DNA from 3 places in the Virgibacillus sp. L01 genome. Region 2 is predicted to be linked to each of the others. Evidence: predicted binding sites of a transcription regulator. Region 2 holds the regulator's gene; each other region holds the start of a gene.
The links. Region 2 encodes LexA, which represses DNA repair genes until DNA is damaged. Its sites were predicted from a motif close to CGAACATATGTTCG; they were not measured.
Positions count from the first base shown of each region.

Region 1 (3,295 bases), on a different contig from region 2:
ATAAATATAGACATATTCTGGAGGTCAATAATATGAAAAAGAACCAATTAGGACAATCGGATTTACATGTATCTGAACTAACACTTGGCTGTATGTCACTAGGGACAGACACTCAAAAAGCAAGCGAAATTATTAACCAGTCATTAGACGCTGGTATTAACCACCTGGACACTGCCGACTTATATGATTTTGGTATGAATGAAGAAATAGTTGGTGATGCCTTGAAAGGTAAACGTGACCAAGCCATTTTAACGACGAAAGTTGGAAATAACTTTGATAAGGCTAAGAAAGATTGGTTTTGGGACCCTTCCAAAGAACATATCAAAGAGGGTGTAAAAGAAAGTTTGCGTCGTTTAAAAACAGACTATATTGATTTTTATATGCTCCATGGGGGCACAATTGATGATCCTATTGATGAATCAATTGAAGCATTTGAGTCACTTAAAAAGGAAGGCGTAATTCGTGCCTATGGGTTATCATCCATCCGGCCCAATGTTATTCGTGAGTACGTCAGCCGTTCTACTATCGATGGTGTTATGATGCAGTATAATATGCTGGACCGCCGGCCAGAAGAAGAAATATTAGATTTGCTGCATGAGAATAATATTAGTGTACTAGCCAGAGGTCCATTGGCAAAAGGAATGCTTAGCAACAGCGCAGCAAAACAGATCGAGAAAAAAGGACAGGATGGCTTTTTGGATTATTCGTTTAATGAACTGAAATTAATTCAGCAAACTATTGCTGAACAATTTAATAATGAGCCTTCCTTCAATGTGTTAGCTCTTAAATACGTATTACAACATCCCGCTGTTGCAACAGCTGTATTCGGGGCAAGTTCACTCAGCCAAGTAACAGATAACACAAATTTTATTTCATCCAAAACACTTACTCATGAAACGTATGAAGGATTAAGGCAGATTACAAAACCAATTGAATATGCTAAGCATCGATAAGTAGTTCCTTCACTATTACAATCGATTCTGAAGTGAAAAAAGTGTCATCGGAAAAAAGTTTTTTTTGATGACACTTTTTAATTGTTCTTAAACGATTATCGTTATAGTAATAGACTATTTTCTAGAAGTTTGTTGTTTTGATACAAAAGATATAAATTGCGAAGTAGTGAAAAACTTTTTTTATGCTGCTTTCCCTATTTTTTAATGAAGTTGAGTGCTTCGATTCGTTCCGGCAGAATACTTCGCTTTCCATGGGCATGACCTCAGCCTCCTTGCCCCGACAAGGGGTATGCCGACGTTGTCCGCAAAGGACGGCTTTAGTCGGCCTTCATTTAGTTGCTTCTTCCGGGGTCTTCGGAACGTGCTGTTCCCATAGGACAAGGAAAGCCTCGGCAGCATTACATCGCACGAAGAAAATTGGTTTTTATTTTCGAGGAGTCTACGTATTTCTGCCTCCACTGGAAGAGACTTTCTTGATTAGGGGCTGAGGTGTTCTCTATGGCTAAGAAAATCAAGGTAAAAACAGTCTCAGCGTAGGAAATACACGGGGACTCCTGTGGGAGCTGAGGCCTAGATGAGACTACGCAGTGACGTAGGAGCAAGGAGGCTCATCAGCCGCCCTTGGTGCGCAAAGTGTATTTCCGAAGCGGTGTCATAGCACTCAGCATGTTAGTTCGCAGTTTATATCAACTGTTATGGTATTAACAACAATCATTATGAAAGAGCTTAGAAATAAGAGCAGAAAGAATAAATTCCCATTGATAATGTAAGGTCATGTGACATATAATGAGAACAAATGTTCTTGTTATTGAGGTGAAAAATACGATGGATTACTCTAATTACCCGCGAAACGATGTTCTGTGCATCGATATGCGCTCATTTTATGCAAGTGTTGAAGCCATAAAGTTAGGGCTGGATCCAATGACGGTTCAACTTGCTGTAGTCGGGGACCCCAATAGACCGGGCAGTATTGTCTTAGCTGCCTCCCCAACATTAAAGAAAAAACACGGTGTCAGCAATGTCAGCCGATTTTTTGAACTGCCTAAGGATCCGAAAATTGTCATCGTTCCTGCACATATGGCTGATTATCTTCAAGTTTCCATGGAAATCACTAAACTAATTAATCAATATGTACCTAAAGAAGCTATCCATCAATACTCTGTTGATGAAGTCTGGGTTACTGTGAATGGGCTTGAAAAGTTATTTGGAGATCGGTGGCAAGTAGCACGGTTAATAAAACAGGATATCCTGGAGAATTTCGGTATCACTTGTTCAGTTGGTATAGGTGATAATAAATTTCTGGCAAAAGTAGTTATGGATTTACACGCCAAAAAAGTCGGGATTGCTGAATGTAAATATGAGGATGTAATAGAAAAGCTATGGCCTTTTCCTATAGAAAAGATATGGGGTGTTGGCAGCAGGATGAAACGGAATCTTAATAGGATGGGGATTGTCAATCTTGGGCAACTTGCCAACGCTGAGTTGAAGTATTTGAAGAAGCGTTTTGGAATTATGGGAGAACAGCTTTATTGGCATGCCTGGGGTGTTGATCTGAGCCCCGTTTTTGGTAACTTTACAAAAACGGAACAAAAAGGATTTGGCCATGGCATCTCTTTATTACGTGATTACTCCGGAGAAGAAGTTGCGATTTGTATTCTCGACCTTTGCGAAGAAGTGTGCCGCAGAGCAAGAACTGCAGGTAAAGCCGGAAGAACGATCCACCTTGGCGTTTCCTATTCCAAGGTAACAGGTGGTGGCTTTAGCCGTTCAAGATCTGTTACGCTTCCGACAAATACCACAATGGACATTTATGACATCTGCATGCAGTTATATAATGAATTTTATGATGGGCACAGTGATATTAGGCATGTATATGTGACCCTGGATAAACTTTATGACAATGCAGAAACCCAGCTGGATTTATTTGATGACAAGCCTAAGAAAAAGGATATTGGCTATGTAATGGATTCAATTCGAGATAAGTATGGATCGACCGCAATACTGCGAGCAACCAGCTATACTGATGCCGGAATTACCATTGGAAGAAGCAAAAAAATTGGCGGGCATCAAGCATAATAGTTGGTGGCTGCATGTTGCGGAAGCACGGTTAGCTTTCTAACTGTGCTATAAAAGGCTTAATGAGATAAAAACTTTCTAAGACTTTTTTTATTAGCGGACACAGAAACCCTTATTTAACATATATCATGGTTAATAGAGGGATTTGTGCTAAATAAGGTTGCTGGTGTCCGCAAACATCACCATTTTTGTGGATTTCTGCAAAATAAAGTCGCTCGTGCCCGCGAATCTCAAATTTGCTATATGATAAGAAGTCTCTAGCTCAA
Region 1 covers NZ_JBQQCP010000004.1:198,991-202,285, reverse strand. The annotation lists gene ACTWQM_RS09765 (aldo/keto reductase) at 33-953, shown strand; gene ACTWQM_RS09760 (DNA polymerase IV) at 1,779-3,029, shown strand.
Region 1: the regulator LexA is predicted to act here: its motif matches at 1,743-1,756, upstream of ACTWQM_RS09760 (DNA polymerase IV).

Region 2 (3,295 bases):
AGGAACAATTAAAAATGTTGAGATTCCACTTGGTCAGTTGGACAAAGCCTTAGATAATAAGATGATGTTTGACGGTTCTTCTATTGAAGGATTTGTTCGTATTGAAGAATCAGATATGTACTTATATCCCGATTTAAATACATTTGTGGTATTTCCATGGACTTCAGATAAAGGGAGAGTTGCTCGTTTTATTTGCGATATTTATAATCCGGATGGCACACCATTTGAGGGTTGCCCAAGGTATAACCTAAAACGAAACCTAAAGAAAATGGAAGAATTAGGTTTTGATGCATTTAATATTGGAACAGAGCCGGAATTCTTTTTATTCAAGCTTGATGAAAAAGGTGACCCGTCAATGGAATTGAATGACCGTGGTGGTTATTTCGATTTAGCACCAACCGATCTTGGAGAGAATTGCCGCAGAGATATCGTTCTTGAGTTGGAAGAAATGGGATTTGAAATCGAAGCATCTCATCACGAAGTAGCACCTGGGCAGCATGAAATTGACTTTAAATATTCTGATGCAGTTAAGCATTGTGATGATATTCAAACATTTAAACTTGTGGTTAAAACAATTGCAAGGGAACATAATCTGCACGCAACATTTATGCCTAAACCATTATTCGGAGTAAATGGTTCTGGTATGCATGTTAATATGTCATTATTTAAAGATGGCGAAAATAGCTTCTTCGATACAAAAGGAGAAATGCAGCTTAGTGATGTCGCTTATCAATTTACTGCAGGTGTCATTAAACATGCTACAAACTTTACAGCAGTTACAAACCCAACTGTCAATTCATTTAAGAGACTTGTGCCGGGGTATGAAGCTCCTTGTTACGTTGCATGGTCTGGAACAAACAGAAGTCCACTTATTCGAATTCCGTATTCAAGAGGTTTGAGTACAAGGATTGAAGTTAGAAGTGTTGACCCTGCAGCTAATCCATATATGGCGATGGCCGTATTACTTGCATCTGGATTAGAAGGTGTCAGCAAGAAATTAACACCACCTACTTCTGTAGACCGTAATATTTATATGATGGATAAAGAAGAACGAGAGAAAAATGGTATAAAAGATTTGCCAGCAACACTTATGAATGCGTTAGAAGAACTTCAGAAAGACAAAGTTGTTACGGAAGCACTAGGCGAACACTTATACGAACACTTTATAGAAGCGAAGGAAATCGAATGGGATATGTTCCGTACGACTGTTCACCCGTGGGAAAGAGAACAATATCTATCAACATACTAAAGAGCATATAAAAAAGGCTTTCGTCATTTATTGACGGAAGCCTTTTTGTTATTGAATCGTACGGTATAAGCCGATGACTTTACCTAGAACTGTTACATTTTGATAGATGAGAGGATCCATTGTAGCGTTTTCCGGCTGCAAACGAATTTGATTTTTTTCTTTAAAGAATCGCTTTACAGTTGCCTCATCTTCATCAGTCATTGCTACAACAATTTCTCCGTTTTGTGCAGTATTTTGCTGTTTAACAATTACCATATCCCCATCTAATATACCTGCTTCTATCATACTTTCACCTTCAATGATGAGAACGAAAAGGTTATCATCAGGTCCGGCGCTGGAACTAGGCAATGGTACGAATTCTTCAATGTTTTCTACTGCAGTAATTGGTATTCCGGCAGTAACCTTACCAATAACTGGTGCATATCTTGCTTCTTCTCTAGGAATTTGACTTTCTTCAGATAAAGCTAAAACCTCAATAGCTCTAGGCTTAGTAGGGTCTCTTCTAATAAAACCTTTACTTTCAAGCCTTGCCAAATGCCCGTGCACAGTTGAACTTGAAGCAAGTCCGACTGCTTCTGCAATCTCTCTCACTGATGGTGGATAACCTTTGCCATGTACTTCTTCTTTAATATACTCAAGTATTGTTTCTTGCCTTTTAGAAAGTTTATTCATCTATCATACACCTCGCGCATAGGATTTATTAATGATAGTTTATCACCTATTTTTGGAAAAAGCAAACATTCGTTCGAAAAACTGTTGACAAGATCGTATGTTCGTATATAATGATAAATAGAGGTAGGTACGAACAGGAGTTCTTATTTTGGAAAAGAAAGGACTGATTAATATGTTTGAAAAAGTAACAAAAACAGATATATTTTATTTAGTTGCTTTTACTTTGGCATTAGGTTTCTTGTATTTCTCCATGATCACAAGTGCATAGCGTAAGGAGCGTATAAATTGAATGCAATAATTTATTGTCGTGTTAGTACCGACAAAAAAGTACAAGAGACATCACTAAAGAGACAGAAAGAGGAGTTAATGGCTCTTGCAGATAAACATCTGCTTACCGTTGTAGATTCTATTGAAGAACAAGAGAGCGGGTATGAAATAAATAGAGATGGTATTTTTCGGATGCTTGAATATTTTTCCGAAGAGAAAGCTGAATGTTTGTTAGTACAGGATGAAACGAGGTTAGGGCGCGGAAATACTAAAATTGCCTTGTTTCATCAGTTACAAAAATTAAATATTTCCATATATACAGGTATACAAGGTGGAGAAATTGAGTTGTCAGAATCAGATTCAATGGTGCTGCAAATAGTCGGTATAGTAGAAGAATACCAACGTAAAATCCATAACACGAAAATTAAACGCGGTATGAAAAAGGCAATTGATGGAGGATTTGATCCAAGTGAAAACTTATCAAACCGTCACCATGCTCCTGGAAGAGAGCGAAAAGAGTTTCCAATAGAAGAAGTTGTCCGAATGCGGCGAAATAACTTAACATTTGAGGAAATTACAACTACATTAAATGGTTTAGGTCATCCGGTTTCCAAAGCAACAGTACATCGGCGGTATCAAGAGTTTCAAAAACTTGAATCTAATTTCCATGTAAAGTAATATTAAAAAGCAAGGACATAAAAATTGTTCTTGCTTTTTAAGTGTTTTCTAGGAGGTTTTATAGATGATATCAAAAGAAAAATTGGAACGTATAAATGAACTTGCGAAGAAATCAAAAGAAAAAGAGTTAACAGACCAAGAAAAATCAGAGCAGAAAGAGCTTCGACAGGAATATCTAAAAAATGTACGAAAATCATTTAAAAATCAGTTCAAATCAATGACTGTTATGGATAAGGAAGGAAATGATGTTACTCCTGATAAAGTACGTGATTTACAGGATAGGAACAAAAAACATTAAGTCTGAAACAATTTTAGTTAATACTTGTTACAGGTTATCTTTCATTATAAAATAAAAGGGATGCTAACAACTTTAAAGTGGAAAGGGGAATTTTTTTGTCACAGGATATCGAACAATTATCTATTAATACG
Region 2 covers NZ_JBQQCP010000003.1:263,389-266,683, forward strand. The annotation lists gene glnA (type I glutamate--ammonia ligase) at 1-1,249, shown strand, start outside; gene lexA (transcriptional repressor LexA) at 1,298-1,921, opposite strand; gene ACTWQM_RS08325 (YneB family resolvase-like protein) at 2,207-2,866, shown strand; gene ACTWQM_RS08330 (DUF896 domain-containing protein) at 2,931-3,164, shown strand; gene tkt (transketolase) at 3,260-3,295, shown strand, end outside.

Region 3 (3,295 bases), on a different contig from region 2:
CGCGCTGCACGCCCCATTGTTTGGATTAGCGACCGTTCAGAACGCAGGAATCCTTCTTTATCTGCATCCAAAATAGTAACCAATGAAACCTCAGGTATATCGAGTCCTTCACGTAACAAATTAATACCAACAAGAACATCATACTTACCGACACGTAAGTCACGGATAACTTCAATTCGCTCTAACGTCTTTATTTCCGAATGTAAATAAGCTACCTTGATTCCAATTTCCTTTAAATAGTCCGTTAAATCTTCTGACATTTTTTTCGTCAGTGTCGTCACCAAAACACGTTCATTTCGCTCTGAACGCTTATTAATCTCCTCAATCAGGTTATCAATCTGACCCTCAATTGGCCGGACGTCAATTTCCGGATCCAACAAACCGGTCGGACGTATAATTTGTTCGGTTACCCCAGGTGAATGCTCGATCTCATATGGTCCTGGCGTTGCCGATACATAAATAAGCTGATTTGTCGCCTTCTCAAATTCATCAAACATTAATGGACGGTTATCAAGCGCTGACGGCAGGCGAAATCCATGATCAACTAACACCTGTTTACGTGCTCTATCACCTTTGTACATTCCACGGACCTGAGGAAGTGTAGCATGTGATTCATCAACTACAGCTAAAAAATCATCCGGAAAGAAATCAAGTAATGTGTAGGGTGTTGCACCTTCTTCACGAAAAGTTAAATGCCGTGAGTAGTTTTCAATCCCTGAACAGAAGCCCATTTCATGCATCATTTCCACATCATAATTTGTGCGTTGTTCCAACCGTTGCGCCTCCAGTAACTTGTTTTCCGCACGGAGCAGCTTTAAGCGTTCTTCAAGTTCTGCTTCGATATTAACAATTGCCTTTTTAAGTTTCTCCTCACGTGTAACGAAGTGGGAAGCTGGGAAAATTGCTACATGTTCACGGTCACCTACAATTTCACCAGTTAACGCATCTACTTCACGGATCCGGTCAATCTCATCACCGAAAAATTCAATCCGAATACAATGTTCTTCTTTAGAAGCAGGGATTACCTCAACAGAATCACCACGAACGCGGAAAGTCCCACGTTGAAAATTAATATCATTTCGTGCGTACTGAATATCAACTAAGTCACGTAAGAGCTGATCCCGGTCTTTTTCCATCCCCATTCTTAATGAGAGTACCTGACTTTCATAGTCTTCCGGTGAACCTAGACCATAAATACAGGATACACTTGAAACAACTAAAACATCTCTTCGTTCAAACAAAGATGATGTCGCTGAGTGGCGCAGTTTATCAATTTCATCGTTAATACTTGCGTCTTTTTCAATAAACGTATCTGTTGATGGTACATATGCTTCTGGCTGATAATAATCATAATAGCTGACAAAATATTCAACTGCATTATTTGGAAAGTATTCCTTAAATTCACTATATAATTGACCTGCCAACGTTTTGTTATGTGCTATCACAAGCGTTGGACGATTAATTTCCTCAACAACATTCGATACCGTAAATGTTTTCCCGGTACCGGTTGCTCCCAGTAACGTCTGATGGCGCTGCCCTGATTTTACCTTTTCTACTATTTCTTTTATAGCATGTGGCTGATCACCACTTGGTTCATATTGTGCAACAAGATCAAATTGATTTTCCACAAAGCAAACCTCCGTTCATCACTCTGCTTACTAGTTTACCATATTTATTATCTAATTTTAACATATTAGCGAACAAATATTCGATATTTTTGCTTACCTGTCTACTACTACATTATACCCGTTTTAATCTATGAAAAATCATTCACAAAGGTTTCACACGTAATATATTGTTTCGCCAGGTGAGATAACTTATAATCAGGGTAACATAGGTTTTAGAGAGGATTTTATATATGAAAAAAATGATGACATTACTATTCATCATAATCGTTCTTGCAGCATGTGGTCAAAGTGAAGATACTGATACAGGCGCATCTGGTGATGTTGTGAAGGCAATTGATGCTAAACTTGATGTTCCTGAAAAAGCTGACAAAGATCAGGATATAACCTTTTCTGTGACGGTAACACAGGATAACAAACCTGTTGAAGATGCTAGTGAAGTGGAGTTTGAAATATGGAAAGATGGATTAAAAGATAAAAGTGAAATGATTGCAGCAGAACACACTGGTGACGGGGAATATACTGTACAAAAATCATTTGATGAAGCTGGTGTATACCATGTCCAGTCACACGTTAGTGCACGTACTATGCATACAATGCCAAAAGCGGAGATTTCTATTGGTGATGTAAAAACAACTACCAAAGAAGATAAAAATAAGCAAGAGGCAGACAAGAGTCATTCACATTTATCAATAAACCTGCAGCAGCCCGAGAAAATAACGGCTGGAAAAGAAGCTACATTTGAGGTTGAAGTATTACAGGAAGAGGAAGTGTTGAAGAATGCTTCCATAACGTTGGAGAATTGGCAAAAAAATAAGGAGAATCATGAATGGATTGACATGAGTGAAACATCTCCTGGCACGTATGAAACTACAACAACCTTTAAAAATAGCGGAACACATATTGTTAATGTTCATGTTAAAAAAGAGGAAATCCATGGCCATAAAGAGTTTTCTGCAGAAGTAAAATAAAGCAGGCACTCGCAAACCCTTATTGGTAAATGAAAAGTCACACTTATAACCGCCGACCAGAAAACATTTGCTGCTACAGCTAATGTTTTTTTTGTAGTATTTCCTCAATCAACATTGACAGTGGCCTTTCGTCTAAATTCCGATGATATGCATCAACCTTCTGTCTGTAGATACACTGTCTTTTTTCGTCACTGAAAAACTCCAAAATTTGCGGTTCCAGTAACTTATCCTCAAAATTAACCGTAGATACCACACCTATTCGTTTCAGCTGATCAACATTAATTTTCTCCTGTCCTGGTAATGGATCATAAACAAATATTGGCTTCCGCTTCATTAAACATTCACTGATTGTAACTCCACCGGGCTTTGTTAATACTGCATCCACATTATCATATAATTTATTCATTTCACCTTTGCTTGTAATATATGGCAGCGGCGTTACAGTTGGCTTGTCTTCTTTTAGTAACTGTTCATACAGTAGTTTGTTCTTTCCGCATAAAACGTAATAATGAATCCTGTCCGATTGAGAGTAATTAAGCAATTTACTGATAGCACCGACCCCAAGACTTCCACCAGTTAATAATACTGCTATCCTTCCTTTTGCTGATTGTTGACTTTTTTTCGGGTGAAATGCCGGATGAATTGGTATACCTGTTACAAAGATCCGACTTGAAGGGACTCCTCTCTTTAACAAGTATT
Region 3 covers NZ_JBQQCP010000001.1:114,494-117,788, forward strand. The annotation lists gene uvrB (excinuclease ABC subunit UvrB) at 1-1,628, opposite strand, end outside; gene ACTWQM_RS00520 (FixH family protein) at 1,859-2,596, shown strand; gene ACTWQM_RS00525 (MGDG synthase family glycosyltransferase) at 2,676-3,295, opposite strand, start outside.
Region 3: the regulator LexA is predicted to act here: its motif matches at 1,698-1,711, upstream of uvrB (excinuclease ABC subunit UvrB).